Linked DNA regions of Variovorax sp. PBL-E5. The protein of the gene in region 1 interacts with the protein of each later gene in a pairwise test. Links are inferred from orthologs where the notes say so. Each region holds a gene or a part of one and is shown in the gene's direction. Other genes may lie near its edges.

Region 1 (3,856 bases):
GTCAAGGTGCAGCGCCAGCGCGGCACGCAGCGCCGCCAGCGCGAACGGCGCGATACCTTCAACATCTCGCTGGTCGGCTACACCAATGCCGGCAAGTCTTCCCTGTTCAATGCACTGGTCAAGGCGCGCGCCTATGCGGCCGACCAATTGTTCGCGACGCTCGACACCACCACGCGCCACCTGTACCTGGGGGATGCGCGCCGCAAGGTCTCGATCTCCGACACGGTCGGCTTCATCCGCGAGCTGCCGCACGGCCTGGTGGATGCGTTCAAGGCCACGCTGCAGGAAGCGGTCGATGCCGACCTGCTGCTGCACGTGGTGGACGTGTCCAACCCTCACCATCCTGAACAGATGGCCGAAGTGCAGGCGGTGCTCAGGGAGATCGGCGCCGACACCGTGCCCCAGCTGCTGGTATTCAACAAGCTCGATGCACTTGAAAGTACGCGCAAGCCCCTGCATCTGAGCGACGAGATGGACATCGATGGCATGCAGGTGCCCCGGATCTTCGTGAGCGCGCATACCGGCGAGGGCGTCCCGGCGCTCCGGGCCGAGCTCGCACAGCGATCGCGTCCTGCGGGCGAATCGGCCATGACCCCAGAACCAGACCCCGAATTGCACGAGGCCCCTCACTGATTGGGCACAATCACCTCACTGACGAGAGAACAGAACGAATGAATGCAAAGCCAGTGTGGAGACGGTTCCAGGGCATGTTCAACCTGAACGATGGGCGGTGGGGGCGCGACGACTCCGCGTCCGGCGGCGATCGTCCTGCCGCCAACCGGCCTGACGGAGAGCCCCCCGCGCCTCCGCCTTCCGGCAACAACAACAACAACAACCGCCCGCGTGGCCAGGGTCCGAACCAGGGACCGCCGGACCTCGATGAACTGTGGCGCGACTTCAACCGCAAGCTCGGTGGCCTGTTCGGCGGCGGGCGCGGCGGCGGCAACCGTCCGAACGGCGGCAACGGCAATGGCGGCGGTGGTGGCGGTCTCAAGCCCGACATGAAGAATGCGGGCTTCGGCGTGGGCCTGGTCATCGCGGTGGCGATCCTGATCTGGCTGGGCACCGGGTTCTTCATCGTCAACGAAGGACAGCAGGCCGTCATCACCCAGTTCGGTCGCTACAAGGCGACCGTGGGCGCGGGCTTCAACTGGCGTCTGCCTTATCCGATCCAGCGCCATGAACTCGTGGTCGTGACGCAGATCCGCTCCACCGACGTGGGCCGTGACGCCATCGTGCGTTCGACCGGCCTGCGCGAGTCGGCCATGCTGACCGAGGACGAGAACATCGTCGAGATCAAGTTCGCCGTGCAATACCGCCTGAGCGATGCGCGCGCCTACCTGTACGAGAGCAAGAACCCCGCCGACACGGTGGTGCAGGTGGCCGAGACGGCCGTGCGCGAAGTGGTCGGCAAGATGAAGATGGATGCCGCCCTCGCCGAGGAGCGCGACCAGATCGCGCCGCGCGTGCGCACGCTGATGCAGACCATCCTCGACCGCTACAAGGTCGGCGTCGAGATCGTCGGCATCAACCTGCAGCAGGGCGGCGTGCGGCCGCCCGAGCAGGTGCAGGCTGCCTTCGACGACGTGCTCAAGGCCGGCCAGGAGCGCGAGCGCACCAAGAACGAAGCCCAGGCCTATGCGAACGACGTGGTGCCGCGCGCCACCGGCACCGCATCGCGGCTCAAGGAAGAATCCGAGGCGTACAAGGCGCGGATCATTGCGCAGGCGCAGGGCGACGCACAGCGCTTCGGCTCCGTGCTCGCGGAATACCAGAAGGCGCCGCAAGTCACGCGCGATCGCATGTACACCGATGCGATGCAGCAGATCTACGCCAGCACGACCAAGGTGCTGATCGATTCCAAGCAGGGCTCGAACCTGCTCTACCTGCCGCTCGACAAGCTGATCCAGCAGGCCGCGCAGAACGCGCCCGCCACGCCGGTCGATGCCGCCAGCCCCAACGTGGCCGGCACGGCGCCTTCGCAGTCGTCGGTCATTCCGGTCGCACCTCCTTCTTCCGTGGGCGATGCGCGCGCACGCGACGGCCGCTCACGCGACCGCGATGTCCGCTGATGCGCCGAGGAACACATTCATGAACAGAATCGGATTCATCGCCACGTCGATCCTCGTGCTGCTTGTGCTGCTGAGCTCGACGGTCTTCGTCGTCGACCAGCGCCAGTTCGGCGTGGTCTATGCGCTCGGACAGATCAAGGAAGTGATCACCGAGCCGGGCCTGAACTTCAAGCTGCCGCCGCCGTTCCAGAACGTGTCGTACATCGACAAGCGCCTGCTCACGCTGTCGAGCATCGATCCCGAACCGATGCTCACGGCGGAGAAGCAGCGCGTGGTGATCGACTGGTACGTGCGCTGGCGCATCAGCAATCCGTCGGAATACATCCGCAACGTCGGCCTCGACGAGAACGCGGGCGCGATGCAACTCAACCGCGTGGTGCGCAACGCGTTCCAGGAAAACATCAACAAGCGCACCGTGCGCGATCTGATCTCGGTGCGCCGCGAGCAGCTGATGGCCGACGTGCAGCGCGAGGTGCTGTCGGTCGTGAAGGGTGCCAAGCCCTGGGGCGTGGACGTCATCGATGTGCGCATCACGCGCGTCGACTACGTCGAAGCGATCACCGAATCGGTCTACCGCCGCATGGAGGCCGAGCGCAAGCGCGTGGCCAACGAACTGCGTTCGACCGGCGTCGCCGAGGGCGAGAAGATCCGCGCCGACGCCGACCGCCAGCGCGAGGTGATCGTCGCCAACGCCTACCGCGACGCGCAGAAGATCAAGGGCGAGGGCGATGCCAAGGCTGCTTCGACCTACGCCGACGCCTTCGGCCGCGATCCACAGTTCGCGCTGTTCTACCGCAGCCTCGATGCCTACAAGCAGAGCTTCAACAAGAAGAGCGACGTCATGGTGCTGGATCCTTCGTCGGATTTCTTCCGCGCCATGCGCAGTTCGGGATCGACGACGGCGCCAAGCACCACGGCCGCGCCGCCGCGCCGCTGACGACGGTCGGGTGTGAGCAGCGATACTTTCTGGAGCGCCATCGCGCTCGTGCTGGTGATCGAGGGCCTGTTGCCGCTGGTCTCGCCGGGCCGCTGGCGGCGCGCCTTCAGCCAGTTGCTGCAGCTGCGGGACGGGCAGTTGCGCTTCTTCGGTCTCTGCAGCATTGTCCTTGGCCTGTTGCTGCTCTGGATTTCGGGGTGACGCGGCCCGGTAGAATCCCGGTTTGACCACGCCCCCGACTCCCATGTCCGCCTGGGTCCTCCCGGATCACATTGCCGATGTGCTGCCTTCCGAGGCGCGCCACATCGAAGAACTTCGACGCCAGCTGCTCGACACCGCCCGTGGCTACGGCTACGAGCTGGTGATGCCGCCGCTGCTGGAGCACCTGGAATCCCTTCTGTCCGGCACCGGCGAGGCGCTGGACCTGCAGACCTTCAAGCTGGTCGACCAGCTCTCCGGGCGCAGCCTCGGATTGCGCGCCGACACCACGCCCCAGGTCGCGCGCATCGATGCGCACCTGCTCAATCGCCGCGGCGTCACCCGGCTTTGCTATTGCGGCCCGGTCGTGCACACGCGGCCCGACCGCCCGCACGCGACCCGTGAGCCGCTTCAGTTCGGCGCCGAGATCTATGGTCATGCCGGGCTCGAGGCCGATACCGAAACCCTGCGGCTCGCGCTCGATTGCCTGCGCGCGGCCGGCGTGGGCGGCAGTGGGTCGGCCACCGTCATCGTCGATCTGGCCCATGCCCGCATCGTGCGCGCGCTGCTCGCGGATGTGCCGGCCGACGCGGCCGCGATCGCCCGCGTGCACGCTGCGCTCGCCGCCAAGGATGCCAGTGCGCTGCGC
Region 2 (3,918 bases), 470 kb from region 1 along the record:
GCGCCGCACCATCGCATAGAGGCGATTGACGTAGTCGGGGCCGTACTTGGTGCCCCACTTCATGCACAGCACGTGCCGGGTCGCTGGCGCAACCCCAGGCTTCGTCTCCACGGCCGTCACTGTCAGTCGGCCTGTCGGCGCTTCTTGACCGACAGCGGCCTCTTGGCCTTGGCGCGCTTGACGGTGCCGCCCGGCGTGAGCCGCTGGTTGCCGAGCACGCGCAGGGTCTTGATCTCGGGGCGCTGGCCGCCGCGTTTGCTGTATTTGAGCACCTTGACGTCGCGCGGGCCGGGCATGCGGTCCTCGTCGACGGCGCGTTCCTTGTCGGGCACCGGCCGCCAGAGGACCAGCAGCTTGCCGATGTGCTGGATCGGCGCGGCGTCCAGTTCGTCGGCGAGCGTCTGCAGCATGGCTTCGCGTGCCGTCCGGTCGTCGGAAAAGACGCGCACCTTGATCAGGCCGTGGGCCTTGAGGGCGGCATCGGTCTCCTTCTTGACGGCCGGCGTCAGTCCGTCGCCGCCGATCATGACGATCGGATCCAGATGGTGCGCTTCGGAGCGGTGCACCTTGCGCTGCGCGGGGGTCAGTTGAATGGCGGGCATCCCCGTATTATCGAGTGTCAATGAACCCCAAACCGAAAAGCAAGAAGGTCAACAAGGCATGGCTGCATGACCACATCAACGACCCGTATGTGAAACTGGCCACGCGGGAGGGTTATCGGGCGCGCGCCGCCTACAAGCTCAAGGAGATCGATGAGACGCTGGGCCTGATCAAGCCCGGACAGCTGGTGATCGATCTGGGCTCGACGCCGGGCGCCTGGAGCCAGTATGTGCGGCGCAGGCTGTCGCCGACGGGTGCGGCGGTCGGCGAACTCGCGGGCACGATCATCGCGCTGGACATGCTGCCGATGGAGCCGATCGAGGGCGTGCTTTTTCTTCAGGGCGATTTCCGCGAGGCCGAGGTGCTGGAGCGGCTCGAGCGCGCCATGGGTGGCCGGCTCGCCGATGTGGTGGTTTCCGACATGGCGCCCAACCTCTCGGGCATCGAATCGGCCGACGCGGCACGCATCGCGCACCTGGTGGAGCTTGCGATCGACTTTGCGCAGCACCACATGAAGCCTGAAGGCGCACTGGTCGCCAAGCTGTTCCATGGCAGCGGCTACAGCGAGCTGACGAAGCTTTTCAAGGACAACTTCCGCGTCGTCAAGCCGATGAAGCCCAAGGCCTCGCGCGACAAATCGTCCGAGACCTTCATGGTGGGCATGGGAATCAAAAGGGCGGATACGAATTGATACGCCGGCGCGATTTCGCCAATTCGGCCTAAAACCGCTCGGCCCCTATGGCCGCTCACGGAAAATTGCCACGTTTCGCAGGTTGAAAAGCCTAAAATGGGTGCCAATTGCGTGCCCTCAGCGCGTTTTCTTTTTTCGATGCAACGCGCCTTCGACTGGAGCTTCGTTTGAACAATCAGTGGTTTTCCAAGGTTGCCGTCTGGCTCGTCATTGCGATGGTGTTGTTCACTGTGTTCAAGCAGTTCGACACTCGCGGGACGGCCGGTGCAGGCAATATCGGCTACTCCGACTTCCTCGAGGAAGTCCGCGGCAACCGCATCAAGAGCGCCACGATCCAGGAAGGTCAGAGCGGCAGCGAGATCGTCGCCATCACCACCGACGACCGCAAGATCCGCACGACCGCCACCTACCTCGATCGCGGCCTGATCGGCGACCTGATCGCCAACAACGTCAAGTTCGACGTCAAGCCGCGCGAAGAAGGTTCGCTGCTCATGACGCTGCTGGTGAGTTGGGGGCCGATGCTGCTGTTGATCGGCGTCTGGGTCTATTTCATGCGACAGATGCAGGGGGGCGGCAAGGGAGGCGCCTTCAGTTTCGGCAAGAGCAAGGCACGCATGCTCGACGAGAACAACAACCAGGTCACCTTCGCCGACGTCGCGGGCTGCGACGAGGCCAAGGAAGAAGTCAAGGAGGTCGTCGACTTCCTGAAGGACCCGGCCAAGTTCCAGAAGCTCGGTGGCCGCATCCCGCGCGGCCTGCTGCTGGTCGGGCCGCCCGGTACCGGCAAGACCCTGTTGGCCAAGGGCATTGCCGGTGAAGCCAAGGTGCCGTTCTTCTCGATCTCGGGCTCGGACTTCGTCGAGATGTTCGTCGGCGTCGGCGCGGCACGCGTGCGCGACATGTTCGAGAACGCCAAGAAGAACGCGCCCTGCATCATCTTCATCGACGAAATCGATGCCGTCGGCCGCCAGCGCGGTGCCGGCCTCGGCGGCGGCAACGACGAGCGCGAGCAGACCCTCAACCAGATGCTGGTCGAGATGGACGGCTTCGAGACCAACCTCGGCGTGATCGTGGTCGCTGCGACCAACCGGCCCGACATTCTCGACGCTGCGCTGCTGCGCCCGGGCCGTTTCGACCGCCAGGTCTACGTGACGCTCCCCGACATCCGCGGCCGCGAGCAGATCCTCAACGTGCACATGCGCAAGGTGCCGCTCGGCCAGGACGTCAACCCGAGCATCATCGCGCGCGGCACGCCCGGCATGTCGGGCGCCGACCTGGCCAACCTGTGCAACGAGGCCGCACTGATGGCCGCCCGCCGCAATGCGCGCGTGGTCGAGATGCAGGACTTCGAGAAGGCCAAGGACAAGATCTTCATGGGCCCCGAGCGCAAGAGCATGGTCATGCCCGAGGAAGAGCGCCGCAACACGGCCTACCACGAATCCGGCCATGCGCTGATCGGCAAGCTCCTGCCCAAGTGCGACCCGGTCCACAAGGTCACGATCATCCCGCGCGGCCGGGCACTGGGCGTGACGATGAGCCTGCCTGCGCAGGACCGCTACAGCTACGACCGCGAATACATGCTCAACCAGATCAGCATGTTGTTCGGCGGCCGCATCGCCGAGGAAGTGTTCATGCACCAGATGACCACCGGTGCCAGCAACGACTTCGAGCGCGCCACGCAGATCGCGCGCGACATGGTGATGCGCTATGGCATGACCGAATCGCTGGGCCCGATGGTCTACGCCGAGAACGAGGGCGAAGTGTTCCTCGGCCGCTCGGTCACCAAGACCACCAACATGAGCGAATCGACCATGCAGAAGGTCGATGCCGAGGTGCGCCGCATCATCGACGAGCAGTACGCCCTGGCGCGCCGCCTGATCGAGGAGAACAGCGACAAGATGCACGCGATGGCGAAGGCGCTGCTCGAATGGGAAACCATCGATTCCGAGCAACTCGACGACATCATGGCCGGCCGCGCACCGCGCCCGCCCAAGGACTGGGCCCCGCGCATCCCGCCGTCGGGCAGTGGCGGTGGCAGCGGCGGCACGCCGGCGGTGAACCCGGATCCTGCACCCACCGCAGCCTGACCGAGCATGTTGCGCTGGCGATCGACGGGGCCTCGGGCCCCGTTTTTTCATGGGGCCGCTTCGGCATGACGGCAGTCTGGCGTACCACGCGCTTCGCGATCGACCTCGCGCAGCCGCGCGTGATGGGCATCGTCAACGTCACGCCGGATTCCTTCTCCGATGGCGGCGCGCATGCCTCGACCGAGGCGGCCGTGCGGCATTGCGTGCGGCTGGTGGAGGAGGGTGCCGACATTCTCGACATCGGCGGCGAGTCGACCCGACCGGGCAGTCCGGCCGTTCCGCTGGAACAGGAGCTGGCGCGCGTGCTGCCGGTGTTGCGCGAGGCGCTCAAACTCGGGGTCCCGGTCTCGGTCGATACCTCCAAGCCCGAAGTGATACGCGCCGTGCTCGAGCTCGGCGCCGACATCGTCAACGACATCTGGGCTTTGCGCAGGCCGGGCGCGCGCGAAGCGGTGGCACAGCACCCGTCGTGCGGTATCTGCCTGATGCACATGCACCGCGACCCCCAGACCATGCAGACGGCGCCGATGGAGGGCGACG

Evidence for each region.
Region 2: the proteins of hflK (region 1) and ftsH interact in binary tests that used the Escherichia coli proteins (3 or more experiments, as listed by UniProt). The link is inferred for Variovorax sp. PBL-E5 from one-to-one orthologs.

The regions. Positions count from the first base shown.
Region 1 is NZ_LR594671.1:2,087,540-2,091,395, forward strand. Bases 1-2,889 are described here. They hold hflK (FtsH protease activity modulator HflK), read left to right. Parts: upstream 1-707; coding sequence 708-2,072; downstream 2,073-2,889. Other genes in these bases: hflX (GTPase HflX), read left to right, coding at 1-633; hflC (protease modulator HflC), read left to right, coding at 2,092-2,889. In the rest of the region: more of hflC, read left to right, coding at 2,890-3,009; WDLP6_RS10225 (DUF2065 domain-containing protein), read left to right, coding at 3,022-3,210; WDLP6_RS10230 (ATP phosphoribosyltransferase regulatory subunit), read left to right, coding at 3,254-3,856.
Region 2 is NZ_LR594671.1:2,556,380-2,560,297, forward strand. The notes cover bases 968-3,918. They hold ftsH (ATP-dependent zinc metalloprotease FtsH), read left to right. Parts: upstream 968-1,458; coding sequence 1,459-3,378; downstream 3,379-3,918. Other genes in these bases: WDLP6_RS12460 (RlmE family RNA methyltransferase), read left to right, coding at 968-1,291; folP (dihydropteroate synthase), read left to right, coding at 3,444-3,918. In the rest of the region: WDLP6_RS12450 (glycosyltransferase), read right to left, coding at 1-63; WDLP6_RS12455 (YhbY family RNA-binding protein), read right to left, coding at 123-602; more of WDLP6_RS12460, read left to right, coding at 623-967. UniProt on the Escherichia coli protein: Acts as a processive, ATP-dependent zinc metallopeptidase for both cytoplasmic and membrane proteins. Plays a role in the quality control of integral membrane proteins.